DNA from 3 places in the Acidovorax sp. KKS102 genome. Region 2 is predicted to be linked to each of the others. Evidence: predicted binding sites of a transcription regulator. Region 2 holds the regulator's gene; each other region holds the start of a gene.
The links. Region 2 encodes FNR, which switches genes on or off when oxygen is low (the NO sensors DNR and NnrR bind a similar motif). Its sites were predicted from a motif close to TTGATNNNNATCAA; they were not measured.
Positions count from the first base shown of each region.

Region 1 (10,601 bases), 270 kb from region 2:
CGCTGGTGGGCCTGGTCACTCCTCGGTTCTGTCGTCATTCTTCTGGCCACCGCTTACCGTGTGCAGCTGGACGTGCAGATCAACGACTGGTTCGGCAGCTTTTACGACCTGATCCAAGAGGCTCTGGGCAAGCCCGGCAGCATTACCGCAGAGCAGTTCTGGGGGCAGCTTTCGACCTTTGCACGCATCGCCATGATCTATGTGACGACGGCAGTGCTGGTGGATTTTTTCAGCAAACACTACATCTTCCGCTGGCGCCAGGCGATGAATGAGCACTACATGGCGGCCTGGCCACGCCTGCGGCACATCGAGGGTGCGGCACAGCGTGTGCAGGAAGACACCATGCGTTTCGCCCGCACCATGGAGGACCTGGGCCTGAGCTTCATGCGCAGCCTCATGACACTCGGAGCCTTTTTGCCGGTGCTCTGGACGCTGTCCGACAAAGTCACTGCGCTGCCCCTCATCGGTGCCGTTCCGCATTCCCTGGTCTGGGTCGCGCTGGCCTGGTCCTTGGGGGGCACGCTGCTGCTCGCCTGCGTGGGTGTGAAGCTGCCGGGGCTGGAGTTTCACAACCAGCGCGTGGAGGCGGCGTACCGCAAGGAGCTGGTGCTGGGCGAGGACGACCCGAACCGGGCTTCTCCCCCCACGGCGGCCGAGCTGTTCGCAGGCGTGCGCCGCAACTACTTCCGGCTGTTTTTCCACTACCTGTACTTCGATGTGGTGAAGTGGTCCTACCTGCAGGTGAGTGTGCTGGTGCCCCTGGTGGCGTTGGGCCCCACGCTGATCGCGGGGGTGATCACCCTAGGAGTGATGCAGCAGATTGCCCGGGCCTTTGACAAGGTACTGGAGTCGTTCCAGTTCCTGGTGCTGAACTGGAGCACGGTGGTGGAGCAGATCTCGATCTACAAGCGCTTGCGCGCTTTCGAGCAGCAGATGCTCAAGGCAGAACCTGAGGCTGCCAGCGCCTGAGGCCGCCTGAGTGCGGTTCAGAAACCTGCGGGGGCGCATGGTCATGGTGGACGCACAGACTGTGCCCCACCTGGATGGCCGAGTACCGAGGCGGGAGAGGGCGGCCCCAAGACCCCTGGCGCTAGCGCACCTGTTTCTTTTCGAGCTTGCGCGTGAGGGTGCGGCGGTGCATACCCAGGCGCCGCGCGGCCTCCGACAGGTTGAAGCCTGTTTCAGCCAGCACCTCGTTGATGCGTTCCCATTCCAGCGTCTTGATGGAACTGGAGCGGTTGGTCAACTCCACCTCGGCATTGCCTTCCCTGAGGCCAAATGCCGCTTCGATGTCGTCGGTGTTGGAGGGCTTGGCGAGATAGTGGCAGGCGCCCAGTTTCACGGCTTCCACAGCGGTGGCAATGCTCGCAAAACCCGTGAGCACCACGATCAGCATCTCTTCGTCCGCAGCGTGCAACGTCTGCACGCAGGCCAGGCCTGAGGCCTCTCCCTTGAGCTTGAGGTCCACCACCGCATAGCCGGGCTGGTGCTGCTCCAGCAAGACCTCTACGTCGGCCAGGCTCGCTGCCTGCAACACGCTGTAGCCGCGCCGTTCAAACGAGCGGGCCAGCGTGCGCGCAAAGGCTTCGTCGTCCTCGACGATCAGCAGCTGTCGTTGCGCTTCTTCAGTGTCCACGGTGGGTTCTTTCGTTCATTCATACCTTCTGGGGCAGCGCAATCGAGGCCAGGGGCAATTCGATGGTCACCTGTGCGCCGCCTTCGGGCCGGTTGCGCGCCTCCACGCTGCCACCCAGGGTGCGGGCGACATTTAGCACCAGATACAGCCCCAACCCTCCGCCAGGGCGGTTCTTGGAGGACTGGTACGGCGTGCCTAGCTTGGACAACATGTCGGGTGCAAAGCCGGGGCCGGCATCGGTCACAGTCATGCACAAGGCATCTGCATTGCGCGTGACCGCCAATCTCACCCAGCCTGGCGAGGCGTCACGTGCATTGTCCAGTACATTGAAAACCATTTGCTTGAGGGTGGTGTCCGACACCATGGGCGTGTCGGTGCCGAAGTCGTTGTCGTAGTCAAACTGGGGGATCGTGCGGGTGCTGCGCCATTCCTCGGCCAGCGCATCTACGAACTTGCGCACGGTGGTCTGCACCGACGCCTCGCCGCGCGTTTCACCCGCCGACAGCAGGATGCCGCTCACGATGCTCTTGCACCGCTGTACCTGCGTCTGCATCTCGGCAATGTCTTCCTTGAGCGCTGCGTTGCTGGTCAGCCGCTTGTCGTGCTGCCAGTCGCCCAGGATCACCGCCAGGGTGGACAGGGGCGTACCCAGCTCGTGTGCGGCCCCCGACGCCAGCAGGCCCATGCGCACGATGTGCTCTTCTTCCACGCGGCGCCGGCGTGCGGCCGCTAGGCGGGCATCGCGCTCGCGCAGGTTGCGGTGGATGCGGGTGATGAACACCATCACCAGCGTGGCGTTGAGCACAAAGCACACCAGCAGCCCGAGCACATACAGGCTTGACAGGCCCTGGTGCAGGTCCTGCGGCAGGGCCAGCGGCAGGTGGTGGTCTGCCAGTGCCGCAAAGCACAGGACGGTGATGATCACGATGGACCAGATGTAGGCACCGCGCAGCAGCACGGCGCCCAGAGTGATCTGCAGCAGGTACAAAAACACGAAGGGGTTGCTGGTACCACCACTCAGGTACAGCTGCACCGTGAGCACTGCCACGTCAATCAGCAGCGCCAGAAACAGCTCCACATTGCGCACCGCGCGGCCCGTGCGCAGGCGCAGCAGGCTCACCACGTTGAAGACTGCCAGGCAGCCGACGACGAGCAGCATCTCCTGCAGCGGCAGCTTCAAGCCCAGGCTGTAGTGCGCCATCTCGATGGTGAACACCTGGCCCACCACCGCAATCCAGCGCAGCTCAATCAGTTGCTGCAGGTTCTTGATTCCGGCGGCTGCGTCAGCGGAGCGTGCATTGCGCGGCGCAGTGGCCAGCGCAGGGTCAGGGCGTTGTAGGTGGGTGTTCATCGTGGGTCGGGAGGCGGCTGGCGGCCCGTGCGCCCGTGCGGCGCTCATAGCGTGCCACATACCAGCCGGCAACGACAACCATGAGCGCAAGACCATACCAGGTCAGGGCGTACACCAGGTGGCTGTTGTGAAACCGGATGACGGTCAGGCCAGCGCGGGGCCAGCCAGAGGCGGCTGAAGAAGCCGCTGCGGTACCCGGTAGCCCGGCATCCACAAAAAATGGAGCCGCCCGGGGCAGACCCAGCGCGCTGCTGATGGCGGCCACATCACGCGAGTACCAGCGCTGCTGTGCCGGATCGTTGGTACGCAGAAAGCCACCGCCGGGCTCGGTCATGCGCAACAGCCCCTGGACGGTGGCCGCGCCATCGGCGGGGGGCTGGGCCTCCAGCCATTGGGCGCGTTGCTCCTGGGGTACAAAGCCCCGGTTCACCAGCACCTGGGTGCCGTCATCCTGTTGCAGGGCCGTCATCACCCAGAACCCCGCACCCAGCTCGGTGACTGCCTGGGTCAGCACCGTCTTGCCGGGCAGCCAGCGGCCCTGAAAGACCACTGGCAGATACTCGTGCTGTGCGGCACTGATGCCCGGCCATTGGTCTACCGGGGGCAGAGCGACCGGTGCGGCGTGTACCCGTTGGTCCACCCTTTCGATGAGGTCCAGCTTCCAGGTGCGGCGCTGGACCTGCCACGTGCCCAGCGACACAAAGCCCAGGAACAAAGCCATGCCCAGCACCAGCAGGACTGCGCGGCGCAAGCCCCGGCGCGGCACTGCCATGGTGGTGGGGGCTGTGTCCATCAGGGCGTGGAGTGTCCGGGCGCCTCGTGTGTAGGCGGTGTGGGCGTGGGGTGCTCCGGCATCATGTTGGCATTCATGTGGAACATCACCCACAAGGTGCCCGCAATGGCGATGGCCACGAACACCACCGTGAAGATGGTGGACAGCAGCGTCCAGCCGCCTTCGATCTTGCCGTTCATGTGCAGGAAGAACACCATGTGCACCAGGATCTGGATCACGGCAAAGCCGCCCAGCACCAGCACGGCGGTGTTGCGGTCCGCAATCACCTTGGCCATCACCAGCCAGAAGGGAATGGCCGTGAGGATGATGGACAGCACAAACCCCGTCATGTAGCCCGAAAAGGTGCTGTGGGGGCCTGCGTCGTGGTGGTGATCGTCATGCCCATGCGCATCGTGCGCACCGTTGGCGTGTGTTGCGTGTTGTGCGCTCATTTACAGCACCCCCATCAGGTACACAAAGGTGAAAACGCCGATCCAGACCACGTCCAGGAAGTGCCAGAACATGGACAGGCACATCAGGCGGCGATTGTTCTCGGGGATCAGGCCGTGCTTGCCGATCTGGACCATCAGCACCACCAGCCAGATCAGGCCGAAGGTGACGTGCAGGCCGTGGGTGCCCACCAGCGTGAAGAACGCCGACAGGAAGGCGCTGCGCTGTGGGCCTGCGCCCTCGTGCAGCAGGTGCGAGAACTCATACAGTTCCAGGCCCAGGAAGCACAGGCCAAACACGCCCGTGACGGCCAGCCACAGCAGTGTGCCCTTCACATCGCCCAGCTGCTTGCGCAGCATGGCAAACCCGAAGGTGATGGAGGACAGCAGCAGGAACGCGGTGTTGATGGCCACCAGGGTCAGGTCGAACAGCTGCGCGCCGGTGGGGCCTGCGGCATAGCTGCGGCCCAGCACGCCGTAGGTAGCGAACAGCGCTGCAAAGATCAGGCAGTCGCTCATCAGGTACAGCCAGAAACCCAGGGCCGTGCCGTTTTCAGGATGAGGCTCGTGCGCGAGGTGGTACTCGCGCGGGGCCAGGGCGCCTGCTGCGGCGCCAGCGTGGATGCGGATATCAGACATGGCGGGCCAGTTGGAGTGTGCGGGCTTCTTCGGTGGAGATCACTTCCGATGCCGGGATGTAGAAGTCACGCTTGTAGTTGAACGTGTGGACGATGGCGGCCAGAACGACAGCCGCAAACGAGACGGCCGCCAGCAGCCACATGTGCCAGATCAGTGCAAAGCCGAACACCAGCGACAGCCCCGAGATCACCACGCCAGCGCCGGTGTTGGCTGGCATGTGGATGGGCTGGAAGCCCGCCAGAGGACGCTTGTAGCCGTGCTTCTTCATGTCCCACCAGGCATCGATCTCGTGCACCACAGGGGTGAAGGCGAAGTTGTAGTTGGGCGGGGGCGACGAGGTGGCCCACTCCAGCGTGCGGCCGTCCCAGGGGTCGCCCGTCCAGTCGCGCAGCTGTTCGCGCTTGAGGAAGCTGACCACCAGCTGGATCAGGAAGCACCCAATGCCGGCGGCAATCATGGCCGCGCCGATGGCAGCGATCACGAACCAGATCTGCAGCGACTGGTCTTCGAAGTGGTTGGCGCGGCGGGTGACGCCCATCAGGCCCAGCACATACAGCGGCGTGAATGCCACCCAGAAGCCCACCAGCCACAGCCAGAAGGAGCGCACGCCCCAGGTGCGGTCCAGCTTGTAGCCAAACGCCTTGGGGAACCAGTAGTTGATGCCTGCAAACATGGCAAACACCACGCCGCCGATGATCACGTTGTGGAAGTGGGCGATCAGGAACAGGCTGTTGTGCAGCACGAAGTCGGCCGGGGGCACGGCCAGCAGCACGCCGGTCATGCCGCCGATGGCGAACGTCACCATGAAGGCCACGGTCCACATCATGGGCAGCTCAAAGCGGATGCGGCCCTTGTACATGGTGAACAGCCAGTTGAAGATCTTCGCGCCCGTGGGGATCGAGATGATCATCGTCGTGATACCGAAGAAGGTGTTCACGCTCGCGCCCGAGCCCATGGTGAAGAAGTGGTGCAGCCATACCAGGTACGACAGGATGGTGATACACACCGTGGCGTACACCATGGAGGTGTAGCCAAACAGACGCTTTTTGCTGAAGGTGGCGACCACTTCGGAGAACACGCCGAAGGCGGGCAGCACCAGGATGTACACCTCTGGGTGGCCCCAGATCCAGATCAGGTTCACGTAGAGCATGGGGTTGCCGCCCAGCTCGTTGGTGAAGAAGTTGGTGCCCACGTAGCGGTCCAGCGACATCAGCACCAGCGCAGCCGTCAGCACGGGGAAGGACGCCACGATCAGTGCATTGGTGCACAGGGCCGTCCAGGTAAACACGGGCATCTTCATCAGGCTCATGCCGGGTGCGCGCATCTTGATGATGGTCACGATCAGGTTGATGCCCGAGAGCGTCGTGCCCACCCCGGCGATCTGCAGCGCCCAGATGTAGTAGTCCAGACCGGTGCTCGGGCTCTGCGCCCCCAGGTTGGACAGCGCCAGCCAGCCAGAGGTGGAGAACTCACCCAGGAACAGCGACACCATCACCAGCACGGCGCCGGCCGTGGTCATCCAGAAGCTGAAGTTGTTCAGGAACGGGAAGGACACGTCGCGCGCGCCGATCTGCAGCGGCACCAGGTAGTTCATCAGCCCGGTGACCAGCGGCATCGCCACGAAGAAGATCATGATCACGCCGTGGGCGGTGAAGATCTGGTCGTAGTGGTGCGGCGGCAGGTAGCCCATGTTGTCGCCAAAGGCCATGGCCTGCTGCAGGCGCATCATCACCGCGTCGGCAAAGCCGCGCAGCAGCATCACCAGGCCCAGGATCATGTACATGATGCCGATGCGCTTGTGGTCAATGCTGCAGATCCAGTCGCGCCACAGCGGGCCCCACAGGCGGAACTTGGTGATGCCCGCCATGACGACGAGGCCGCCCAGGACCACGGCAATGAAGGTCCACAACACAATGGGCTCGTGCGCCATGGGCACGGCGTCCCAGCTCAGGCGGCCCAGCGCCCAGTGGGATGGAGAAAGGGTTTCGGAGGTCATAGGGAAGCTCATTGACGGATGCTGGCGCCGGATGCGGAGGCCGGTGCGTTGCGGGATTCGAGTGCGGCCACCACCTGGGCGGCGTTTTGCACGGTGCAGACGTCCTGGGGCAGGTTCAACCCCATGGCGCGCACATAGGCGTCGCCGCCCTGGGCATCAATCGCCATCATGTGGTGCATGCACATCTTTCCGTCTTCGACGCAGCGGTTGAGTACCTTGTCGTACAAGCCTTCTTCCACCGAGGCAAAGCGCTGCACCGGGTCGCGTTCGCTGGGCTTGACCAGGTTCAGGTAGGTGCCCTTGTCGAGCGGCTTCCCTTCGGTCTTGGCTTTCTGCACCCACTGGGCAAAGTCTTCATTGCTCAGGCCGTGGAACTTGAACGTCATGCCCGAGAAGCCCGCGCCGCTGTAGTGCGACGACATGCCGTGGAACACGCCGGGCCTGTTGATCACCGCGTTCAGCTCGGTCTGCATGCCGGGCATGGCGTAGATCATGCCGGCCAGGTCGGGCACGTAAAACGCGTTCATGGTGGACGTGGCCGTCAGCTTGAACAGGATGGGGCGGTCCACCGGGGCGGCCACTTCATTGACGGTGGCGATGCCTTGTTCGGGGTAGAAGAACAGCCATTTCCAGTCCATGGCCACCACCTGCACTTCGAGCGGCTTCACATCGGCGGGCACGGCGCGCTGCGCGTCGATGCGGTCGAGAGGCCGGTAGGGGTCCAGCTTGTGGGTGCCGATCCAGGTGATGGCGCCCAGCGCAATGATGATCAGCAGCGGCACCGTCCAGATCACCAGCTCCAGCGTGGTGGAGTGGTGCCACTCGGGGTCGTACTCGGCCTCGGTGTTGCCCTGGCGGTATTTCCAGGCAAACAACAGGGTGAGCGCGATCACGGGCACGATGATGATCAGCATCAGCAGCGTGGCGGTAATGACCATCTGGCCCTGCTGGGCCGCGACGTCACCGGCCGGGTTGAGCACGACAGCCTTGCTGCAGCCTGCCAGGCTACCCAGCGCTGTCAGGGCGAGCAGCCAGGTGGGCCCACGAAGTTGGGGAAGTTTGAGCATGTGAAGAGCGCGATCAATGCGTTTCAGGGTAAACGCGGATAACGGGATGTGTGCGAATGTACTAGCGCTAGCTTTTTTGTCGATTGGACATTTTGTCCAAGGTCAAACGCGCAGGCTTTTTTTGCACCAATGTGGTGCATTTGAGGGCTTTGAAGGACATTTCCTGCAGCCGGCATAGTGAAACCGCACTTGTGGCCCACAGAAGTTGCGTGTAGAACGGAACGGTCTGAGTTCGCTACACAACGTCAAGGAGCCATGTTCATGAGCAGCCCCGCCACTGCCACTTACCCTGCGGCCGGTTTTCACGAAAGCGCCGCCTCTCTCTCGCGGGCTGATACGCATGAAGACGTCACCCCCAGCGAAATTGCTGTGGGCGTGATCATCGGACGCTCGTCCGAGTATTTCGACTTCTTCGTTTTCGGGATCGCCTGCGTTCTTGTCTTCCCGTCCTTCCTGTTTCCCTTCCTGTCGCGCCTGGACGGCACGCTGATGGCCTTTGCGCTGCTGGCCGTCGCCTTTGTGGTGCGCCCGGTAGGTACCGCCATCTCCATGGCCATCCAGCGGCGCTGGGGGCGGGGCACCAAGCTGACCATTGCGCTGTTCGTGCTGGGCGTCTGCACGGTAGGCATGGCCTTTTTGCCGGGCTACAAGGATGCGGGCACTGCCGCCATCGTGGCCTTGCTGATCCTGCGTGTGGGCCAAGGGCTGGCACTGGGTGGGTCGTGGGATGGCTTGCCGTCGCTGCTGGCCATGTCGGCCCCCAAGGAGCGCCGGGGCTGGTACGCCATGATCGGCCAGTTGGGCGCACCGCTGGGCTTTGTGCTGGCTGCCGGCCTGTTTGCCTATCTGTACAGCAGCCTCACGGTGCAGGAGTTTCTGGCCTGGGGCTGGCGCTATCCGTTTTTTGTGGCCTTTGCGGTGAACGTGGTGGCCCTGTTTGCACGCCTGCGCTTGGTGGTGGGGCAGTCGTACTCTGAACTGCTCAAGGAGCGTGAGCTGCAGCCCGTGCCGGTGAACCGCGTCATGCGCGACGAAGGCAGCAACGTGCTGCTGGGCGCTTTTGCAGCGCTGGCCAGCTTTGCACTGTTCCACCTGGTCACGGTTTTCCCGCTGTCGTGGATCACGCTTTACTCCGACCAGCCAGTCACCCAGATCCTGGGCGTGCAGATCGTCGGCGCGTTCCTCGCGGCGGGCGCCATCATGGTGTCGGGCTGGCTGTCGGACCACCTGGGCCGCCGCAAGCTGCTGGGCGGCATGGCCGTGCTGATCGGCGTGTTCAGCTTCATGGCGCCGGTGCTGCTCAACACCGGCGAAGTGGGCAGCACCATGTTCCTGCTGCTGGGCTTTGTGCTGCTGGGCCTGTCGTACGGTCAGGCATCGGGCACCGTCACGGCCAATTTCTCGCCCCAGTACCGCTACACCGGTGCGGCCCTGTCGGCCGACCTGGCCTGGATCATCGGCGCAGCGTTTGCTCCGCTGGTGGCTCTGTATCTGTCGTCGCAGTTCGGTTTGCTGGCGGTGACGGTGTATCTGCTGTCGGGTGTGGCCTGCACGCTGGGCGCGCTGAACCTGAACCGCCGCATGGAGCGGCGTGACCGCTGATGCATGCTGGCGAATTGCTATCGAATGTATAGCTTGTAGCGCATGTTCCACTGGCGCTACAGGCGTAAAAGACCAAAATAAAGCGCCCGGTTCTGCCGGGCGCTTTATTTTTATGGAGCTTAGTCCTTGGGCCGGAAGACCATAGGGAATTGGGGTGGTACCCGACCATCCGTGTCCTTTGGTAGGCGCTCTGTCTTGTCTAGGGCACGTAGAACAGCTTCATCCCAGGCTCTTACTCCGCTGGATTTCAACAAGCGCCGGGAAGTTATCGTACCGTCAGGGGCTGCGCGAACTTCCACTTCAGCTGAAGGATTGCCCGCAACATTTTCCGTGAAGACGATGTTCGGCTTGACCGCCGCAGCAAGCCGACCGCCGTAGCTGGCAGATGGTCCCGAACTGTTTAGGGCTGTCCCGGTGGTCGTTTCACCACCAGTAGCATTAGCTAAGCCCTGCATACGCCGGATATTTGCTTGGTGGCGGGCATCTGCTTCCTTGGCTTCGCGTGCAGCTTCCTCGGCCTTTCGTCGCTTGTCTTCCGCCAACTTCTTCTGCTTGTCCTGCTCGACCTTTTTCTGTTCGGCAGGCTGCTTTTCGCGCTGTTCCTTTTCTTTTTCGCGTTCCTTCTGTTGGCGCTCTTTCTTCTCTTGCTCCAGGCGGTCGCGGCGCTCTTCTTCCTTGCGCTCGCGCTCCCGCTTCTCGCGCAGCTCCTGCTGCTCGCGGGCCTTCTTTTCCTGTTCCAGGCGCTTCTTCTCGCGCTCGATGGCAATGTCTGCCTCGCGCGTGTGCGGCGGCTCTGCGGCCCGCACCGGCGGTGGCGGCGGGGCGGGTGGGGTGGCCTGTTGCACGGGGGGCGGCGGCGGAGGTGGTGGGGGCTCCACGGCGCGTGGCGCTGCTTGTGTGGGCACAGCGGCCCACAACTCAGCCTCTACGGCGGGCTGGTCGGCCGTGTTCTTCCAGTTCACGCCCCAGGTCAGCGCACCGATCAGCACCGCATGCACCAGCACCGCCAGCGTGATGGCACGCAGGCGCGCCGGTGGGCGGGGCGGGGCAAACTGATCGCGGTCGGTGTGTGCGTGCATGGGCGTCTGA
Region 1 is NC_018708.1:3,663,506-3,674,106, reverse strand. Features, by position in the region: gene sbmA (peptide antibiotic transporter SbmA) at 1-969, shown strand, start outside; gene C380_RS16880 (response regulator transcription factor) at 1,091-1,636, opposite strand; gene C380_RS16875 (ATP-binding protein) at 1,656-2,987, opposite strand; gene C380_RS16870 (SURF1 family protein) at 2,962-3,780, opposite strand; gene cyoD (cytochrome o ubiquinol oxidase subunit IV) at 3,780-4,211, opposite strand; gene cyoC (cytochrome o ubiquinol oxidase subunit III) at 4,212-4,847, opposite strand; gene cyoB (cytochrome o ubiquinol oxidase subunit I) at 4,840-6,843, opposite strand; gene cyoA (ubiquinol oxidase subunit II) at 6,852-7,910, opposite strand; gene C380_RS16845 (MFS transporter) at 8,172-9,512, shown strand; gene tolA (cell envelope integrity protein TolA) at 9,632-10,591, opposite strand.
Region 1: cyoA (ubiquinol oxidase subunit II) is a predicted target of FNR. The motif match lies at 8,003-8,016, and genes of this name have one in related genera.

Region 2 (10,601 bases):
GATGGAGCAGCTGTTGCGCTGGGCCTCCTGGGTCATCACGCTGCCCATGGTGGTGTTTTCCTGCGGTCCCTTTTTTACCAGCGCGCTGCGCGACATTCGCCTGCGCCGCGTCAGCATGGACCTGCCCGTGGCGTTGGGCATGGCCATCACGTTCGTGGTCAGTACGGCGGGCACTTTTGACCCTGCAGGCATCTTTGGCGAGGAGGTGTACTACGACTCCTTGACCATGTTTGTTTTCTTCCTGCTCACCGGCCGCTGGCTGGAGCTGCGCCTGCGGGATCGCACGGCGGGTGCGCTGGAGGCCGTGATGAACCGCCTGCCCGACAGCGTGGAGCGGCGCGCGGCGGATGGCAGCTTCGCCCGCGTAGCCACGCGGCGCATTGGGGTGGGGGACACCATCCGTGTGCTGCCCGGCGAGGCGTTTCCGGCCGATGGCCGCATCACGGCAGGCAACACCCATGCTGACGAGGCTTTGCTGACGGGCGAATCCACACCCGTTGCGCGCCCCGTGGGCAGCAGCGTGACGGCGGGCAGCTACAACCTGCAGGCGCCGGTCGAGGTGCTGGTGGAAGGCACGGGCGGGCAGACCCGCTTTGCGCAAATCGTGGCGCTGATGGAAAGCGCTTCACTGCAAAAGCCCCGGCTGGCGCAGCTGGCAGACCGCATTGCGCGGCCTTTTCTGGTGGCCGTGTTGTTGGCAGCGGCGCTGGCCGCCGCCTACTGGTGGCCGTCGGACCCAGGGCATGCGCTGATGGTGGCGGTGGCGGTGCTCATCGTGACCTGCCCATGCGCGCTGTCGCTGGCCACCCCGGTGGCCATGCTCACCGCCGCGGGCACGCTGGCGCGCCATGGCGTGTTGGTGCGCAACCTTCAGGGGCTGGAGGCGCTGGCGCAGGTGGACACCATGGTGTTTGACAAGACCGGTACGCTGACCCGCGACGGTATGGCGCTGCAAGCGGTGCACCCTGCGGACGGTTGCAGTGCACAAGAGGTGCTGGACCTGGCGGCAGCGCTCGCGCGCCAGTCGATGCACCCGGCTTCGCGGGCCTTGGCTGCAGCAGCTTCTGCACGGCAGCTGCCGTTGGGGCGTTGGCAGGTGATGGGCCTGCAAGAGGATGCAGGGCAGGGGCTGACCGCTACGGTGGAGGACGCCACCGGGGCAGTGGCTGCTCGCACGATCCGCCTGGGCTCTGTCCGCCACGCGGGCGTTGCCAACGATGCTGGCGGTGCCGCGCTGCAAGTCGTGCTCTCTGAACAAGCGGCAGACGGAGCCCTGAACGAGCTGGCCCGCTTCGACCTGGTGGAGGACCTGCGGGCCGAGGCGTCGGCCGTGGTGCGGGCCTTGCAGCAGGACGGCGTGGCCGTGCAATTGCTGTCGGGTGACCGCCGGGGCGCGGTGCAACGGGTGGCCACGCAGGCGGGCATTGCCCATGCCCAGGGCGAGTGCACTCCGCAGGGCAAGCTGGCAGCGCTGCAGGCACTGCAGTCGCAGGGGCACCACGTAGCCATGGTGGGCGATGGCCTCAATGATGGCCCGGTGCTTGCGGGGGCCCATGTCTCTTTTGCCTTTGGCCGTGCCGTGCCGCTGGCGCAGTCCCGGGCGGACTTTGTGGTGCTGGGCGACAGCCTGGCGCTGGTGCCGCAAACCGTGCTGCTGGCCCGCCGCACCCTGCGCGTGGTGCGGCAGAACCTGTGGTGGGCCGCTGCCTACAATGCGCTGTGTGTGCCGCTGGCGGTGCTGGGCTGGATGCCCGCCTGGCTGGCCGGGCTGGGCATGGCGCTGAGTTCGCTGCTGGTGGTGCTCAATGCCGCGCGCCTGGCGCGCGACCTGCCTTCCTTGCCAGGCTCGCCCAGCGCGCCGTTGCCAACAGCTGCTTTGCCTGCGCGCCCCGACATCACGGCCGGCGGCACGTCGCAGCCGCCCCTTGATCTTTCGAAGACCCCACTGGAGCCCGTCTGATGGACATCCTTTATTTGCTGATTCCTTTGTCCGTAATGCTGGTGCTCCTGATTCTGGGAGGCCTGTGGTGGGCGGTGTACCACGGCCAGTTCGAAAGCGTCGAACAAGAGGGGGAGCGCATTCTCCGAGACGGTTGACTTGTGTCAATGCCCGATAGCCGCGACTGCAACAAACTCTTACTGCAATATAAAGAGGTGTCCGATGGATTTTCCAAAAACAAATGCTGCGCACTACAACGACACTGTCGTGCGGCAGTTCTCTATCCTGGCCGTGGTGGTGGGGGTGGTCGGCATGCTGGTGGGCGTCATCATCGCCGCCCAGTTGGCCTGGCCAGAACTCAACTTTGGCATTCCGTGGCTGAGTTATGGCCGCTTGCGACCTTTGCACACCAATGCGGTGATCTTTGGTTTTGGTGGTAGCGCGCTGTTTGCTACCAGCTACTACGTGGTGCAGCGCACCTGCCAGGTCCGGCTTTTTGCGGGCCCTCTGGCCGCATTCACCTTCTGGGGCTGGGTGCTGGTCATTGCGGCTGCGGTGGTGAGCCTGCCCATGGGCTACACCCAGGGCAAGGAATACGCTGAACTCGAATGGCCCATCGACATCCTGATCACGCTGGTGTGGGTGTCCTATGCCATCGTGTTCTTCGGCACCATTGGAACCCGCAAGGTCAAGCACATCTATGTGGCCAACTGGTTCTTTGGTGCGTTCATCCTGGCCGTGGCGCTGCTGCACCTGGTGAACAGCGCAGCCATCCCTGCAGGCATGATGAAGAGCTACTCGGCCTACGCCGGTGTGCAGGACGCCATGGTGCAATGGTGGTACGGCCACAATGCCGTGGGCTTCTTCCTGACCGCTGGCTTCCTGGGCATGATGTACTACTTCATCCCCAAGCAGGCGGGCCGTCCGGTGTACAGCTACCGCCTGTCGATCGTGCACTTCTGGGCGCTGATCTTCACCTACATGTGGGCCGGCCCACACCACCTGCACTACACCGCGCTGCCAGACTGGACGCAATCGGTGGGCATGGTGTTCTCGCTCATCCTGCTGGCTCCCAGCTGGGGCGGCATGATCAACGGCATCATGACCCTGTCGGGTGCATGGCACAAGCTGCGTGACGACCCCATCCTGCGCTTCCTGATCGTGTCGCTGTCGTTCTACGGCATGTCCACGTTCGAGGGCCCGATGATGTCCATCAAGACCGTCAACGCCCTGAGCCACTACACCGACTGGACCGTCGGCCACGTGCACTCCGGCGCGTTGGGCTGGGTGGGCCTGATCTCGATGGGTTCGCTGTACTACCTGGTGCCCCGCTTGTTCGGCAAGGACAAGATGCACTCCGTCAAGGCGATCGAGCTGCACTTCTGGATGGCGACCATCGGCATCGTGCTGTACATCGCCGCCATGTGGATTGCCGGCGTGATGCAGGGCCTGATGTGGCGCGCCATCAACCCCGACGGCACACTGACCTACACCTTCGTTGAAAGCGTGAAGGCGACCTATCCCTTCTACGTGATCCGTGTGGCCGGTGGCCTGCTGTACCTGGGCGGGATGATCGTGATGGCATGGAATGTGTGGATGACTGCGATCTCCGGCCGTTCGGTCAAGGTGGCAATCCCTGCCGTGAACGCGGCACACGCCTGAGTCCGAAGGAGCTTTACCCATGTCCAACAACAACACATCTGCTTCGACCGGCTTCACCCACGAAAAGGTGGAAACCAACAACTTTCTGATGATCGTGCTGATCCTGATCGTGATCGCCATTGGCGGTCTGGTCGAGATCGTGCCCCTGTTCTTCCAGAAGTCCACGACCGAGGCGGTCAAGGGTGTCGAGCCATACAACGCTCTGCAGCTGGCAGGCCGCGACATCTATATCCGCGAGGGTTGCTACAACTGCCACTCGCAGATGATCCGCCCCTTCCGCGCCGAGACGTTGCGCTACGGCCACTACTCGGTGGCGGGCGAGTTTGTGTACGACCACCCCTTCCAGTGGGGTAGCAAGCGCACAGGTCCCGACCTGCACCGCGTGGGTGGCAAGTACAGCGACGAATGGCATCGCATCCACCTGAACAACCCCCGTGATGTGGTGCCCGAGTCCAACATGCCCGCATACCCCTGGCTTGAAAAGAACCAGGTGGACCCCGCAGTGATGGCGCCCCACATGAAGGCCCTGCGCACCGTGGGCGTGCCTTACACCGACGAGCAGATCACGGCTGCGGCGGGCGAGGTCAAGGGCAAGACGGAGCAGGATGCGCTCATCGCCTACCTGCAAGTCATGGGCCGTGCGCTCAAGTAAGCAAAGGAGATATCCCATGGACATCACCACCATGCGCATCGTTGCCACCCTGGCATCGATGGCCTGCTTCATTGGCATCTGGGTCTGGGCCTACCGAGGCCGCAACAAGGCCCGGTTCGACGAGGCAGCCCAGCTGCCTTTCGAGACAGATTGACCTTCACCAGAACGAGAACACCCCATGAGTGACTTCACCAGCAATTTCTGGTCGGTCTTTGTGACCACGCTGACCCTGGTCGGCATCATCGCCTGTGGCATCCTGCTTTGGATGGCGGGCCGCAAGAAGGTGGTGGCCACCTCCGACAACACCACTGGCCACGTTTGGGATGAGGACCTGGTCGAGATGAACAACCCCCTACCGCGCTGGTGGGTGTGGCTGTTCGTCATCACCATCGTCTTTGGCCTGGGCTACCTGGCCGCCTATCCGGGCCTGGGCAGCTTCACCGGCAAGCTCAACTGGACGCAGAAGGGCGAGTACGAAGCCGAAATGGCCAAGGCGAAGACGGAGCTGGAGCCGCTGTACGCACGCTTTGCCTCCATGAAGCCTGAAGACGTTGCCGCCGACCCCCAGGCCCATGCCATTGGCGAGCGCTTGTTCATGAACAACTGCGCACAGTGCCACGGCTCGGATGCGCGCGGCAGCAAGGGCTTCCCCAACCTGACGGACAACGACTGGCTGCACGGCGGCACGCCCGAGAAGATCCGCGAGACGCTGGAGAAGGGCCGCATCGGCAACATGCCTCCCATGGCAGCCGCAGTGGGCTCCCCGGAAGACGTGCGTAACCTGTCGCACTACGTGCTGAGTCTGTCGGGCAGCCCCCATGACTCGCTGCGCGCATCGCTGGGCAAGGCCAAGTTTGCCGCCTGCGCAGCCTGCCACGGCATGGACGGCAAGGGCAACCAGGCGCTGGGCGCGCCCAACCTGACCGATGACATCTGGCTGCATGGCTGGGGCGAGGCCGCCATCACCGCCATGATCAACAACGGCAAGGTCAACCAGATGCCTGCACAGGCCGAAAAGTTGACCGAGGCGCAGATCGGCGTACTCTCTGCCTATGTGTGGGGCCTGTCGAACAAGCAGGTGGCTGCACGTTGACCTGGCTGCCGGGCGGTGCGTGAGACGCACTGCCCGGGTTTCCGTTTGAAGGCATCCCTTTTACGCCTTATCTCCGTTCACAAAGCGACACCATGAGCACACCCAGCGAGCCGGCTCGCAAGGTCATCCCGATTACGCCAGTCGCGGCAGATGCGTCTTCTGCGGGCGAGATCATCTCGCTGTACGAAGCGCAAAAGAAGATCTACCCGCGCTCCATCAGCGGCCTATTTGCGCGCTGGCGCTGGGGCATGGTGTTTCTCACACAGCTGGTGTTTTACGGGTTGCCGTGGTTTGAGTGGGGCCAGCGCCAGATGGTGCTGTTTGACCTGGGGGCTCGCAGGTTCTACATCTTTGGCCTGGTGCTGTATCCGCAGGATTTCATCTACCTCACCGGCCTTCTGATCATTTCGGCGTTGTCGCTGTTCCTGTTCACTGCAGTGGCCGGGCGTCTGTGGTGTGGCTTTGCGTGCCCGCAGACGGTGTACACCGAAATGTTCATGTGGATCGAGCACAAGATCGAAGGCGATCGCAGTGCCCGGCTCCGCCTGGACAACGGCCCCTGGACGTTCGAGAAGATCCGCAAGAAGTTTTTCAAGCAAGTGGTGTGGATCGCGGTGGCCCTGTGGACCGGGTTTACTTTTGTGGGGTACTTCGTCCCCATTCGAGAGCTGGGCAGCGAGCTGCTGGCGTTCCAGGGCAGCTGGCAGATTTTCTGGGTGCTGTTCTACGGTTTTGCCACCTATGGCAATGCGGGCTTCATGCGCGAGCAGGTCTGCAAGTACATGTGCCCTTATGCGCGCTTTCAAAGCGCGATGTTTGATAAAGATACGCTGATCGTTACCTACGACCCTGAACGTGGCGAGCAGCGTGGTCCGCGCAAGAAGAACATCGACTACAAAGCCCAGGGGCTGGGCGATTGCATTGACTGCTCGCTGTGTGTGCAGGTCTGTCCCGTGGGCATCGACATCCGCAAGGGCTTGCAGTACGAATGCATCGGCTGTGGCCTGTGTGTGGACGCCTGCAACACCGTGATGGACAAGATGCAGTACCCGCGTGGGCTCATCCGTTATTCGACCCAGAACGGCGTGGCCAAGCACTGGACGCAGTCGCAGATGTTGCGCCGCGTGCTGCGCCCCCGCGTGCTGATCTACAGCGCCGTGCTGGTCACCCTGTGCGTGGCCATGTTGGCCAGCCTGGTGGTGCGCACGCCGCTGAAGGTGGATGTGGTGCGGGACCGCGCTGCGCTCTCGCGCATCGTGGCAGGTGGCAAGCTGGAGAACATTTACCGGCTGCAGATCATGAATGCCACCGAGGGCGAGCAGCGTTATCGCATCAGTGCGCGGGGCCTGGAGGGGCTCGAAGTGGCTTCCGAGGCTGAAGTGGACATTGGCGCGGCAGAGTCTCGCTGGGTGGCCGTGCGGTTGCAGATTCCTTATGGTTCCGCCACGCCCGGATCGCACGCCGTTCAGTTTGATGTGCAGGCCGTAGGAGCAGCGGCCCATGTCACGGAGAAATCCGTGTTCCTTGTACCGCGCTGAGCGGTATTCCGGTGGGGCCCTTCAGGGCCGCACTTTGACCGATATTGTTGAGGAGTAAAGCACCATGTCTTCAAACCCTGCCATTGCAACCCCGGCGGCAACCGTACCCTGGTGGAAGTTTGGCCATGTGTGGCTGGTGATTGCCGGGCCTCTGATCGTGATCGTGGCGGGCTTTGTGACGCTGTGGCTGGCGATTTCGCGGCCCGACCCCGTGGTGGCGGAGGACTACTACCGCCAAGGCATCGAAATCAACAAGACACTGGTGGCGCCGGAAAAGAGTCTGGCGCCGGCCCTCAAGGCCCGCAACCATGCGGCCACCCCTGTGCAAGACCAACCACGCTGAAACCCCAGGGTCGCACACGCTGGCGACCCCGGCAGCACCAGGAGACAGAACCTATATGTGGACGCAACGCCTGATGTGGATTGCATGGCCCGCCTTTTTGATGGCGGGTGTGCTGGAGATGCTGGTTTTTGCCATGGTGGACCCCCAGGACCTGCACTGGTTCGGGCAGCCTCTGGCGCTGTCGAGGCAGGGGGTGTACACCCTCGCATTTTTTGTGTTCTGGGCCATCACCATGGCCACCAGCGCATTGACCACGCTACTGTCCATGTCCCCGTTTGAGGTCAACCGCTGTCCCGTGCCCGACGGGGAGCGCCCTGACGATTGCCGCAAGACATCGTCGTCTTGCTCCTGAGCCTTTTTCGCCGTTCATGCGGGCATGCGCTGCATGCCGTTTTAAAAGGGACCGGCGGACTTTGGTACGGCCCCGACTCTCAGCCGACGAGGGGCCGTAATCAGTGGCAGGTCTGCTGGCTGTTCACAATGCGTCGCAGGGCATCGGTGTCGAGGATGCGCACATGGCGCTGTTTGACTTCCACGATGCCTTCTTCCACAAACTTGGAGAAGGTGCGGCTCACTGTTTCAAGTTTGAGGCCCAGGTAGCTTCCGATCTCTTCGCGCGTCATGCGCAGCACCAGTTCTGATTGCGAGAAACCCCGTGCATGCAGGCGCTGCACCAGGTTGAGCAAGAAGGCCGCCAGGCGCTCCTCGGCACGCATGCTGCCCAGCAGCAGCATCACACCATGTTCGCGCACGATCTCGCGGCTCATGATCTTGTGCACGTGGTGCTGCAGGGCCGTGACTTCGCGGGAGAGTTCTTCTATGCGGTCGAAAGGCATGACGCAGACCTCGGCATCCTCAAGGGCCACCGCGTCACAGGTATGGTGGTCGTTCACGATGCCGTCCAGCCCGATGATCTCGCCCGCCATCTGGAAGCCCGTGACTTGATCGCGCCCGTCTTCGGTGGCTACACAGGTCTTGAAAAAACCGGTGCGGATGGCGTACAGGGACGTGAAGGACTCGCCATTGCGAAACAGCGTGCCGCCGCGCTTGACCTTGCGGCGGACAGCAACGACCTCGTCAATGCGCTGCAGTTGCTCTTCGTTCAAGCCCACGGGCATGCACAGCTCGCGGAGGTTGCAGTTGGAGCAGGCGACTTTGATGGTGAGCGGGTTCATAGACACATGGGCTTGGGTTAGCGGTCAAGCATATCGCGCTTGCCGTACACGAACCTGAATACAGAGCGCGGGCAAGCGGCTGACCTTCATCAAATTGTCGCCGTATCGCTTGCGGGTTCACTTGATGCAGGTCAAGGACATGTCCCGGAGCCTACGGCACAGTCAAGGTGTACGCAAGGAAATTTCCCCATGACTGCTGTTTCGCCAGACCTTCTGCGCCGCTTTGACGTGCCAGGGCCCCGCTATACATCCTATCCAACTGCCGACCGTTTCGTGGAGGCGTTTGGTCAGGAAGACTATGTGCTGGCGCTGCAACAGCGCCGCTCGGGCACGCTGGCCAAGGCCATGCCGCTGTCCCTGTACGTGCACATCCCGTTTTGCGAATCCTTGTGCTACTACTGTGCCTGCAACAAGATCATCACCAAGCACCATGACCGCGCCGAGGTCTACTTGCGCTACCTGAGCCGCGAGATCGACCTGCACACCGCGCACTGTGGCGTAGGACAGGTGGTGAGTCAACTGCACCTGGGCGGTGGCACGCCCACCTTCCTATCCGATGATGGATTGCGGGAGCTGATGGCCATGCTCAAGCGCAGCTTCACGCTGGCGCCTGGGGGGGAATACTCGATCGAGGTGGATCCTCGCACCGTCAATGCAGAGCGTCTTGCACTGTTGGCTGAGCTGGGTTTTAACCGGCTGAGTTTTGGCGTGCAGGACTTTGATGCCGAAGTGCAGAAGGCTGTGCACCGCATCCAGCCTGCCGAGCAGGTGTTTGCGCTGGTCGAATCTGCGCGTTCGTTGGGCTTTGACTCGGTGAATGTGGATCTGATCTACGGCCTGCCGCGCCAGACGCCCGAGTCTTTTGACCGCACGCTGGCCCAGGTGGCGCAACTGCGGCCTGACCGCATCGCGCTGTATGCCTACGCGCACCTGCCAGAGCGTTTCAAGCCACAGCGCCGCATCATCTCTGCGGAGTTGCCCACGGGCGCGAGCAAGCTCTCCATGTTGTCGCGCTCGCTCGATGCCTTCATGGATGCTGGATACGTGTACGTGGGCATGGACCACTTTGCGCTGCCCACCGATGCACTGGCCGTGGCCAAGCGCCAGGGGCGCCTGCACCGCAATTTCCAGGGCTACAGCACGCAGCCGGACTGCGATTTGATCGGCCTGGGCGTATCGGCCATTGGCCGTGTGGGGGCAACCTACAGCCAGAACTCCAAGACGCTGGATGAGTACTACGACTTTCTGGACCAGGGGCGGTTGCCCGTGGTGCGGGGGCTGGCGCTCACGCGCGACGACCTGGTGCGCCGTGCGGCCATCATGGCCCTGATGTGCCAGGGGGAACTGCTGTTCGAGCCGATGGAGCAGGCATGGCTGATCGACTTCCGCCAGTATTTCGCGGCGGAGTTGGCCCAATTGGAAGGCATGCAGGAGCAAGGGCTGGTGCGCGTTGGGCCAGAGGGCATTGAAGTGACTGCGACCGGTTGGTTCTTCGTGCGGGGCATCGCCATGGTTTTTGACCGCTATCTGCAGGCAGACCGCAACCGCGCCCGGTTTTCGCGCATCATCTGATACCTATGCTTGCCACGGTCGGCTGGACTGCTCTGCTCATGGGACTCGCTGGCGGGTCCCACTGCCTGGCCATGTGCTCCGCGCCCTGTGGAGCGCTCGTGGGGCAGGGCGGCGCGCCACTGGCGGAGGGCAGTGCCGAGCGGGTGGTGCGCTGGGCGCCGCGTGGCGGCGTACTGCAGCGCACCGTGGCCTTTCATGCGGGGCGCCTGGTGGGCTATGCCAGCGCCGGTGCATTGGCGGCCTTGGCCATGGACAGTCTGGCATGGCTGACCCAGCAGACCACCGCGCTGCGTCCCGCCTGGACGCTGATGCACGTGGCGGTGATGGCCTGGGGGCTCATGATGATGGTGCAGTCGCGCCAGCCCGCCTGGGTGGAGCAGGCGGGTCGCTCCGTGTGGGCGCGTGTTCGACCGCTGGTCGGAGCGCCAGGCGGCGTGATGGCGGCGGGGGGCCTGTGGGCCCTGATGCCTTGCGGGTTGCTCTACTCGGCTCTGTTGGTCGCGGCGTTCAGTGGAGGGCCGCTGGAAGGTGCTCTGACCATGGCCCTGTTTGCCGTGGGCAGCGGGGTCTGGCTGGTGGGTGGCCCCTGGGCTTGGAGCAGCCTTCGCAACCGGCTGAATCTCGCAC
Region 2 is NC_018708.1:3,392,991-3,403,591, reverse strand. Features, by position in the region: gene C380_RS15595 (cation-translocating P-type ATPase) at 1-1,960, shown strand, start outside; gene ccoS (cbb3-type cytochrome oxidase assembly protein CcoS) at 1,960-2,097, shown strand; gene ccoN (cytochrome-c oxidase, cbb3-type subunit I) at 2,162-3,601, shown strand; gene ccoO (cytochrome-c oxidase, cbb3-type subunit II) at 3,621-4,253, shown strand; gene C380_RS15575 (CcoQ/FixQ family Cbb3-type cytochrome c oxidase assembly chaperone) at 4,270-4,407, shown strand; gene ccoP (cytochrome-c oxidase, cbb3-type subunit III) at 4,432-5,346, shown strand; gene ccoG (cytochrome c oxidase accessory protein CcoG) at 5,439-6,884, shown strand; gene C380_RS15560 (FixH family protein) at 6,949-7,227, shown strand; gene C380_RS15555 (hypothetical protein) at 7,283-7,579, shown strand; gene fnr (fumarate/nitrate reduction transcriptional regulator Fnr) at 7,680-8,402, opposite strand; gene hemN (oxygen-independent coproporphyrinogen III oxidase) at 8,592-9,974, shown strand; gene C380_RS15540 (sulfite exporter TauE/SafE family protein) at 9,980-10,601, shown strand, end outside.

Region 3 (10,601 bases), 1.8 Mb from region 2:
GGTCCGAGCAGGCGGTGCGCGAGTTCACCGCGTTTGCCGAAGCGTGGTCCATTCCCGTGTACTGCTCGTTCCGCCGCCAGATGCTGTTCCCGGCCACGCATGCTTGCTACGGCGGTGACTTGGGCCTGGGCGTCAACCCCAAGCTGCTGGCACGCATCAAGGCGTCCGACCTGGTGCTGGTGGTGGGCGGGCGTTTGTCGGAAGTGCCCTCGCAAGGCTATGAGCTGTTCGACATTCCCACCCCCGCGCAGCCCCTGGTGCATGTGCATGCCGATGCGGATGAACTGGGCAAGCTCTACCGCCCCACACAGGCCATTCACGCCACGCCCACGGCGTTTGCAGCGGCACTCAATACGGTGCGCCCCACGACCGCCGTGGCATGGAAGGCCCACACAGAAGCTGCCCATGCCGAGTACCTGGCCTGGAGCGACACGGCACCCATCCGCATCCCCGGCAACCTGCAGATGGGCCAGGTGATGCAGCACCTCAAAGAGGTGTTGCCAGCCGACACCATCTTTTGCAATGGGGCGGGCAACTTTGCCACCTGGATTCACCGCTTCTGGCCCTTCACCACCTACGCCAGCCAGCTCGCGCCCACCAGCGGATCGATGGGCTACGGTCTGCCCGCAGGCGTGGGCGGCAAGCGTCTCTGGCCGCAGCGCGAGGTGGTGATCTTCGCGGGCGACGGCGACTTTCTGATGCACGGCCAGGAGTTCGCGACGGCTGTGCAATACGGCCTGCCCATCATCGTGGTGCTGCTGGACAACGCCATGTACGGCACCATCCGCATGCACCAGGAGCGCGAGTACCCTGGCCGCATCAGCGCCACGCAGCTCAAGAACCCCGACTTCAAGGCCTACGCCCAGGCCTTTGGCGGCCATGGCGAGCGGGTAGAGCGCACGGAGGAATTTGCCCCTGCCCTTGCCCGTGCGCGCGCCAGCGGCCTGCCCAGCGTGCTGCACTGCCTGATTGACCCCGAGGCGATCACGCCCACGGGCACGCTGCAGGGCATTCGCAGCGCGGCGCTCTCCAAAAAGTAGGCTCCCTTTTCGTAAGCAGGCGCTGAGGCGTTCAGCCGGTCACGCGGGCGCCACCGGATTGCCGCAGGGTCTGCACCAGCAGATTCTGCAGGCTGTCCACCGCCTTGGAGCCGCGCGATGCGCGGCTGCGGTAGACGGCGACCTCCATGGGGGCCAGCGGCCCCAGGCCGTGTTCGGTGCCGAGCACCTGCAGCTGCGGTGGCACGCTGCAGTGGGTGAGGGCGGCCACGGCCAGGCCGCTTTCCACCGCCGCAATTTGTCCGGCCAGGCTGGAGCTGTGATAGACCACCTTGTAGCGGCGCCCCTGCTGCGCCAGTGCGTGGATGGCGCCGCGCCGCGCCAGGCTGGCCGATTCGTACACCGCAATCGGCAGCGGGTCGCGCCTCCACAAATCGAACTGCGCAGACCCCACCCACACCATGGGCTCATGGAACAGCAGCGTGCCCCGGCGTGCGTGGTCGCGCGAGATCAGCGCCAGGTCCAGGTCGCCACTGGCCACGCGCGGGATGAGTGCGGTGGACTGCTCGCAGTCCAGCTCAATCTCCACCGCGCTGTGCCGGGGCGCAAAGCGTTTGAGCACGGGCGTGAGGTAGCGCGCTGCATAGTCATCCGGCACCCCCAGCCGCACCCGGCCTGTGAGGGCGTCGCCGTTCAGGGCATCGTGCGCTTCTGCATGCAGCTCCAGAATGCGTCGGGCGTAGCCCAGCAGGGTTTCACCCTCGGGCGTGAGGTGCTGCTTGCGGGCATCGCGCTCCAGCAGTCGGTGGCCTACGGCGTCTTCCAGCTTCTTGAGCTGCATGCTGACCGCCGACTGGGACCGGTGCACCTCGGCCGCCGCGCCAGAGAGCGAGCCTGCATCCACCACCGCCACCAGGCATTGAAGCCAGTCGAGTTGCAAGTCACGGTAGCTCATGGATTGCCCCTGGGGTGATGTATTCGATGATCGAATGATTGACGCGTAAATTATGCGCTTTCGATTGCAGCGGCTGGCGGCCACACTGCGGGCATGCAGCAGTCGTCCTCTACCGTTTCAGGCATATCCGTCCCCGTGGTTCCCGCGTCCGCTTCCCATGCGAGCAGCGCGCGTGGGCTGTCGTCTGCCCACCGGCTGGATGGCTGGATCGCCTTTGTGCTGGGCAACGCGCTGCTGGGCACCATCGGCGTGTTCGTGCACGAGGCGCAGGCGGCGCCATTGACGGTGACCTGGTTCCGCTGCGCTTTTGGTCTCGTGGGTCTCACGTTGTGGATGGCGTGGCGTCACCGGTCATGGTCGGGGCTGTGGCGGGCGCTCTGGGTGGGCTGGGCGGCTTTGCCGTGGGTGTTGCTGCTCAGCGGGCTGATGCTGGCGAGCTGGTGGCTGTTTTTCACGGCGATCCAGCAAGTGCCCACCGGGGTGGCGGTGGTGCTGTTCCATGTGCAGCCCCTGTGGGTGTTGCTGCTGGGGGCCTGGTGGCTCAAAGAAGCCGTGCCCCGGCAGCGCGTGGTGTCCGTGCTGGTCGCGATGGTGGGGCTGGTGCTGGCCACGGGCGTGGCTGGGGGGCTGTCTTCCTCCGGCGCCGGGCATGCGTCTGGCTACTGGGTGGGCGTGGGCCTCTGCCTGGTCGGTGCGCTGTGCACGGCCACCGTTACCGTGGTTGCCAAGCGCCTGGGGGCGCTGCCGGTGGGCGCGCTGGCGTGGTGGCAATGCGCGCTGGGTGCGGCCGTGCTGTGGGTGGCCCCCTTGGGACAAGGCTGGCCCGCCTGGGGCGCCCCATGGGCATGGCTGGCCGGGCTGGGGCTGATCCACACGGGCCTGGCGTACACCCTGATGTACGCAGGCATGGCCCGGCTCGCGACGGCCCGGGTGGCGGTGCTGCAGTTTGCCTACCCGACGGTCGCCATCGTGGTGGACTGGGTGTACTTTCAGCACACCTTGGGCGGTTGGCAAATGGCAGGTGTGGTGCTGATGCTGGGGGCCATAGCGGTAGGGGAGCGTAGCGCGCGGCGTAATCGCTAGTGCACCGCCTGCGCAGGGACGGCGCCGCCCCGCACAATATCGGGTGTGACCGCCACCGAGTTCGATTCTTCTGAGACCTACCCCCCTGCGCAGGCTGCCCCTTCCGGCAAGCGGCGCCGCATCGCGCACCTGGACATGGACGCTTTTTTTGCGTCCGTCGAGCTGCTGCGCTACCCGCAGCTCAAGGGCCTGCCCGTGGTGATTGGCGGCGGCAGGCGCAAGGTGGACGAGCTGCTGCTGCGCGGCCCGGACGGCACCGCAGAGCGCGAGCGGCGCTTCATCCCGGTGGAGGACTTTCCGCTGCTCAAGGACTATGTGGGCCGGGGCGTGATCACCACGGCCACCTACCCGGCGCGGCAGTTTGGCGTGGGTTCGGCCATGGGCATGATGAAAGCGGCCAAGCTGTGCCCGCAGGCCATCGTGCTGCCGGTGGATTTTGACGAGGTGCGACGCTTTTCGCGCCTGTTCAAAAGCACCATCACCGAGATCGCGCCGGTGATGCAGGACCGGGGCGTGGACGAGGTCTACATCGACTTCACCGACGTGCCGGGAGGCCAGCGCGAAGGCGGGCGGGTGCTGGCGCGGCTCATTCAGAAAAGCATCTTTGAACGGACCGGGCTGACCTGCTCCATTGGCGTGGCTCCCAACCGGCTGCTGGCCAAGATGGCCAGCGAGTTCAACAAGCCCAACGGCATCTCCATCGTTTACGAGGAAGACCTGCAGAGCAAGATCTGGCCCCTGAATGTGCGCAAGATCAACGGCATCGGCCCCAAGGCGGGCGAGAAGCTGGCGCGGCTGGGCATCGAGACCATCGGGCAGCTGGCCGCGCAGGATGAGCAATGGCTGATGGGCCACTTTGGCAAGTCCACCGGCGCCTGGATGCACCGCGTGGCCTGGGGCCGCGATGACAGCCCGGTGGTGACCGAGAGCGAGCCCGTGAGCATGAGCCGCGAGACCACCTTTGACCGCGACCTGCACGCGGTGCGCGACCGGGCCGAGCTGGGCGCGATCTTTACCGACCTGTGCATGCGCGTGGCCGAGGACCTGCAGCGCAAGGGCTATGTGGCGCGCACCATCGGCATCAAGCTGCGCTACGACGACTTCAAGATCGCGACGCGCGACCACACGGCTAACAGCTACACGGCCGACGGAGCCACCATCCGGCAGCTGGCCGGGCAGTGCCTCAAGCGCGTGCCGCTGGATAAGCGCCTGCGACTGCTGGGCGTGCGGGCCAGCACGCTGGTGCGGCGCGGCGAGGAGCCCGAGCCCGATCCGCAGACCCGTGCCGCAGCTGCGAGCAGCCGGCGCAGGCCGCAGGCGGGTGTGGACAGGGACACGGGGCAGCTCTTTTGACGCCACAGGAGTAGGGCTGGGGTGTGTGCGCCTCGGGAGGGTTGTGCAGGCCATCCTTCACTCGGCACCTTTTGGGGGCAAATCGGGGGAGTGAGCAGTTAGACTTGATTCGTATCAAGCGGTTACACGAACGTCTAACAAAACACCGCGCTGCCTGCCCCTGCCGCAGGCCTTCCAGGAGCCTCGAATGCGCATCAACCTGCCAGTGACCCAGCAGAATTTTGACTACCCCGGTGATGAGCTGCTGGTGTCCAGCACCAACACCAAGGGCGAGATCACGCACTGCAACCCGGCGTTTGTGCGCGTCAGTGGCTACAGCTACGACGAACTCATCGGTCAGCCGCACAACATCATTCGCCACCCGGACATGCCGCCCGAGGCCTACAAGGACATGTGGCGCACCATTGGCCGGGGCGAGCCCTGGACAGGTCTGGTGAAAAACCGGCGCAAGAACGGCGACCACTACTGGGTGCGCGCCAACGTCACTCCCATCATGGAAGGCGGCAAGCCACGCGCCTACATGTCGGTGCGCACCAAGCCCAGCGCGGCAGAAATTTCTGCCGCCGAAGCCCTGTATGCGCAGATGCGCAATGAGGCGGCATCGGGCGCGAGCAGCTTTTACCTGGACTCGGGCAACGTGCGCTATCCCGGGGTTCGCGGCTGGCAGCAGCGCCTGGCGCAGATGGCGTTGCTGCCCCGCATGGCGCTGTTGCTGGCGGTGATGGTGCTGCTGGCCTTGTTGCCCGATGTGATGGGGCTGCAGGGCACTACCGCCTGGGTGGCCCGCCTGGCGCTGCTGGTGCTGGGGGCGGGGTGGACGCTGTGGCGCTTTCAGGCCACCGTGCTGCAAGGGGTGCACGACGCCACCCGCTTCGCATCCGACATCTCGGCCTGCAACCTTGCCACGTCGGTGGGCACCGACTACCCCCAACCCCTGGGTGCGCTGATGCAGCGCTTGCAACAGACCCAGGTCAACCTGCGCGCCGTGGTGGGCGACGTGCGCACCGAGGTGCGCAACTTCATCGAATCGGCCGACGAAATCGCGCGCGGCGGCATGGACCTGTCGGCCCGTACCGAGTCGCAGGCCAGCAGCCTGGAAGAAACCGCCGCGGCCATGGAGCAACTGGCCAGCACGGTGCTGCAGACGTCGGAGACAGCCGCCAAGGTGTCGCACGAGAGCGCACAGAGCAGCGACATCGCCACGCGCGGTGGCCAGGCGGTGCAGGAGGTGGGGGCGGCCATGCAGCAGATGAAGCTTTCGTCCACCAAGATCAGCGAGATCGTGGGCGTGATCGAGGGCATTGCCTTCCAGACCAACCTGCTGGCGCTCAACGCCGCTGTGGAAGCCGCGCGGGCTGGCGAGCAGGGCAGGGGCTTTGCGGTGGTGGCGGGCGAGGTGCGGGCACTGGCGCAGCGCAGTGCCAGCTCGGCCAAGGAGATCAGCGGCCTGATTGGCGTCACGGTGAACCAGATCGCCAGCGGCGCGCAGCAGATGGACCATGCCGGCACCACCATCGAAGGCGTGGTCCATGCGGTGGAACGCGTGAGCACGCTGGTCCAGCAGATCAGCAGCGCCACCAAGGAGCAGTCGCAGGGCATTGCCCAGGTCAACGAGGCCGTGACCCAGCTTGACACCGTGACGCAGCAGAACGCCGCGCTGGTGGAGGAGTCGGCCGCCGCCGCCCAGGGCCTCAAGGAGAGTGCGGTGTCGCTGGGCCGCTCGGTGGACGTGTTCCGGCTGGGGTGAGCGGCGCCGCAACGAGCCGCCCGCAGCCATTCGTACCTTGACGAATTCTTACTCGTAACTTACAGTGATTTTCCCGTTTTCCGGGAGATCACCATGACCCTCGACGAGCTGCAGCGCATCAAGCAGTGGCATGTGGCACACAAGGCCGACCACCCGCTCGAATACCACCTGTGGGACCTGGTGCTGACGGTCTGGATGCTGGGCTGGGTGGGCTGGTTTCCCATCTGCGCTTTTGGCGAGCCCTGCGCCGCGCCGGTCTGCCTGATCGGCATTTTTGTCCCCAGCCAGTACGTTGCCTGGCGCACCCGCGCGCACCTGCGCCATACCCTGCGGTGCGACTGGATTGACGCGCGCAACTGACGGACGCGGTCGGTTGACGAGGTCGGTCAGGCCTACTGCCGCGCCGTGCGCACGTTGCGCGGCAGAGCTTGCGGGTGGCTGGTGCGCAGGGGGTTGATGTCCAGCCCGCCCCGGCGCGTGTAGCGCGCATACACCGTGAGCTTGATGGGTTTGCAGCGCGTCCACACGTCCATGAAGATGCGCTCCACGCACTGCTCGTGGAATTCGTTGTGGTTGCGAAAGCTCACCAGGTACTGCAGCAGGCCTTCCTGGTTGATCTGCGGGCCGCTGTAGCTGATCTGCACGCTGCCCCAGTCGGGCTGGCCGGTCACCAGGCAGTTGCTCTTGAGCAGGTTGCTGGTCAGGGTCTCGGTCACGGGCGCTTCGTTGAATGTGGCCGTCAGCAGGTCGGGCGCGGGCTGGTAGCGCGTGCATTCCACGTCCAGCCGGTCCAGGCTCAGGCCGTCCAGCTCGTGTACGGGCTCCTGGTCGAACAGCTCCGGCGCGATGAGCTTCACCCCCACGGTGGCGGGGTGCTCGGCGCCGCGCCACACGGCCTCGCTGATGTCGGTGCGGATGCGGGCCTGCACCTCGGCCGAATCGGCAAAACGCGTGTTGTTGAAGCTGTTGAGATACAGCTTGAAGGACTTGCTCTCGACGATGTTGGGCGTCTCGCAGGGCACCGTGATGTGCGCCAGCGCCACCTGCGGTTTGCCACGCTGGTTCAGCCACGACAGCTCGAACGCCGTCCAAAGGTCGGCCCCGAAGAAGGGCGCCGCGCCGGTGATGCCGATCTCGGCCCGCTTGCCCGCGCGCGGGATGGGGAACAGCAGCGACGCGTCGTACTGGTCGATATAGGCCGAAGCCTTGCCAAGCTGGGATTGTTCTGGCGTGTTCATGGCCTGGTCTTTCGGGTGTATGGGTTCCAAGGGGGACGTGTTTTGCTACTGTTTTTGTAGCTGCTGGCGCATATTCGACTAGCGCATACCGGCGTTTTTACTGAAATTCCCGCTCGCGCAGCCATTTGGTGGCGATCCATTTGTCCCCGGCGATCACCGGGGCGCCGCCATGCAGGGTGCGGGTGGACGGGTGCGGGCGCTCGTAGCTGAAGAACACCGCGTTGCCACGCTGCGGCGCGACCTCCAGGTGCACATCGGGGAAGGTGGTGCCGCCGCCTTTGTCGGGCGTGTTCAGGTACATCACCAGCGTGCCCACACGCTGGCCGCCGCGTTTGATGATGCTGGGCGTGCCAGGCTCGGCGGGGTCAAAGTAGTCGTAGTGGGGCTTGTATTCGGCACCCGGGCGGTAATGCAGCACCTGCAGGCCTTCGCCGTTTTCGATGGGCCACTGGAGCAGGCGCGCAATACGCTCTTCAATGCGCTGGATCAACGGGCTTTGACCGCGCTGGAAGAACATGCCGTCGCTGGTGCGGTCGGCGTTGATCTCTTCGCCGCCGGTCTTGGTGGCCACGGTGAGCGAGCGCGCCATGCGGGGCTCTGCGGCGGCGATCAGGGCATCACACTCCTCCGGCGACAGCAGGTTGCCAAACACCACGATGCGCGGCTGCGCCATGGCCAGCAGCACATTCACGGTGCGGTCTCCGCAGTCCACCTGGGCGGGGGATCCATCCAGCCGGGGCTCGGGCACCGGCACGGCCGAGGGCAAGCCCTGCTGCACGGCCAGGTCGTTCAGGTGCTCCTGCAGCGTGATCTCCAGCGCGTCGGCGGCCACGTCCTCGTCCCACCCTGCGTCGCGCATGGATTGCAGCACCACAGGCGCGGCGTAGCCCGCCTGCGCCTGCTCAATGATCCAGCGGCGCAGCTCGGGCGTGATGGCCTGCCGCGCTGCGCTGGCGCGCTGGGTGCTGGTGGTCGTGCCGTCCGGGTGCTGGTCAGAACGCAATGTCATGGCGGTCCTTCAACAAGAAAGAGCAGGGGGGAAGGGGTGTTTATAAGGCCGGAGGGGCCTTGCGCCGGAAGACCAGGCGCTCGGGCGTGGAGGAGGCCGGGGCAAAGGCATAGCCGTCCAGATCGAAGCCTTCGAGCTGGTGGGGTGTGGCAAGGCGGTGGGTGATGGCATAGCGCGCCATCAGGCCGCGTGCGCGTTTGGCAAAGAAGCTGATGATCTTGTAGTTGCCGCCCTTCCAGTCCTCGAACACGCATTCGATCACGCGCGCCTTGAGCACCTTGCGGTCCACGGCCTTGAAGTATTCCTGCGAGGCGAGGTTGACCACCACCGGCGTGGTGTCCGCGCGCAGCCGGGTGTTGAGGTGCTCGGCAATCTGGCGGCCCCAGAACTGGTATAGGTTGCTGCCCACGTCGGTGGCCAGGCGCGTGCCCATCTCCAGGCGGTAGGGCTGCATGCGGTCCAACGGCCGCAGCACGCCGTACAGGCCGCTCAGGATGGCGACATGGCTCTGGGCCCAGTCCAGGTCGTCAGCGCTGAGGCTGCGGGCCTGCAGCCCATCGTACACGTCACCATTGAAGGCCAGCACCGCCTGGCGCGAGTTGTGGGCGGTGAAGCGGGGGCGCCAGGCCTGGTAGCGCGCCACGTTCAGGGCCGCGAGCGCGTCGCTCAACTCCATCAGCGACGCAATCTGCTGCGGCGACTGCTCGCGCAGCACCTCGATGAGGGCCGTGGACTGCGGCACAAACTGCGGCGTGGTGTGGGGCAGGCCTTCGGGAACGGGCGTCTCGTAGTCGAGCGATTTGGCGGGAGACAGCAGGAACAGCATGGGGCGAAGGGTCCGTGGATCTCGGGTGTGCGGCTTGGGGCGGGGCCTGGACGGTGCGGGCAGCGGGCTGCGCTGCGGCACCAGCGACCCGAAATGGTACCTGCTGACAGGCTGCCTCCGGCCGCTTGCGGGTATTGGCGCCAAGGGCCGTGCACACTCGGCGGCCCCAAAAAAAGAAGGCGGCCTGAGCCGCCTTCTGGGTGATGGCTACAGCCCTGGGGCGGCAGCTATTGCAGCGCCTCAGGCTGCGGGGGGCTGCTCAAACGGCAGCGCCATGGCCGACAGGTCGCGGCGGGTTTCCACCAGCACCAGCGGGCCTTCGTCCAGCACCACCGCTGGGGGGCGCTCGCGGGGCACGCGGATGGGCTTGGGCTCGGCAGCGATGGCGGCCTGCACCGCCGCAATCTTGTCCGCGTCAGAGTTCACCCACTGCAGGCCCGATGCAGCAGCGACTTGCTGCAGTTCATCGATGGGCAGCGTGAACGCTTGGACGCGGGGCAGGCCCTTGGCAGGCGCTGCAGGCGCTGGTGCTGCAGCTGCCGGAGCGGGTGCCGCTACCGGAGCCGTGGCGGCCACGGGGGCGGCAGGCGCTGGAACAGCTATAGGTTCAGTAGCCGCTGCGACTGGCGCTGCGGCCACCGGTGCCACAGGCTCTGCGGCGGGCGTGTTGTTGCTGAAGTAGCTGCGGCGTGGCGCTTCGTCCTGTGCCGGGGCAGGCTCTGCCTGGGTGGGGTCGAAGTCCAGCATGGCGGGTGCTGCGGCTTCAGCGTTGCCGTTGGCGTCGCGTGGGCCACGCTCGCCACGTTCGCGGCGGTCACGGCCGTAGCGGTCGCGGGAGCGGCGCTCGCGGCGTTGCTCTTCGCTGGCGCCATTGCCATTGCCATTGCCATTGCCATTGCCATTCGCGGGTGCGTCATTGCCACTCAGGTCCAGGTCTGGCAGCGAGGCCAGGGGCGCGGTATCGGCAAAGTCGCCAGCAGCGGCTGGGGCTGCTGCCTCCTGGGCCTCGACCGCACGGGGAGCGCGTTCACCACGCTCGCCACGGTTGCCACCGCGATCACCGCGTTCGCGGCGCGGGCCGCGTTCGCCACGGGGTTGCTGGGCGGGTTGGCCTTCTGCACCACCGGTGTTGCCAGCGTTGGGGCCTTCCACCTGAGCGGTTGCGGCGTTGGCGTTGTCACCGTTCGTGCCAGCGTTCAGGTTGCGTGGCTCGCTGTCGCGGCGGCCACGGCCCCCTTCACGGCCTTCGCCGCGTCCGTTGCGGCCACCGTCACGGCCTTCGCCCTCGGGGCGGCGCTCTGCGTCGCGGGGTGCGCGGCCTTCGGCCGGGCGTTCACCACGGCGGCCACGGCTTTCGCCGTTGCTGCCTTCGCGATTGCCGTCACGCGGTGC
Region 3 is NC_018708.1:1,554,248-1,564,848, forward strand. Features, by position in the region: gene C380_RS07030 (thiamine pyrophosphate-binding protein) at 1-1,040, shown strand, start outside; gene C380_RS07035 (LysR family transcriptional regulator) at 1,072-1,953, opposite strand; gene C380_RS07040 (DMT family transporter) at 2,089-3,036, shown strand; gene C380_RS07045 (DNA polymerase IV) at 3,172-4,389, shown strand; gene C380_RS07050 (PAS domain-containing methyl-accepting chemotaxis protein) at 4,577-6,136, shown strand; gene C380_RS07055 (hypothetical protein) at 6,230-6,496, shown strand; gene queF (NADPH-dependent 7-cyano-7-deazaguanine reductase QueF) at 6,529-7,374, opposite strand; gene C380_RS07065 (2OG-Fe(II) oxygenase) at 7,472-8,383, opposite strand; gene yaaA (peroxide stress protein YaaA) at 8,424-9,209, opposite strand; gene C380_RS07075 (Rne/Rng family ribonuclease) at 9,450-10,601, opposite strand, start outside.
Region 3: C380_RS07050 (PAS domain-containing methyl-accepting chemotaxis protein) is a predicted target of FNR. The motif match lies at 4,494-4,507, and genes of this name have one in related genera.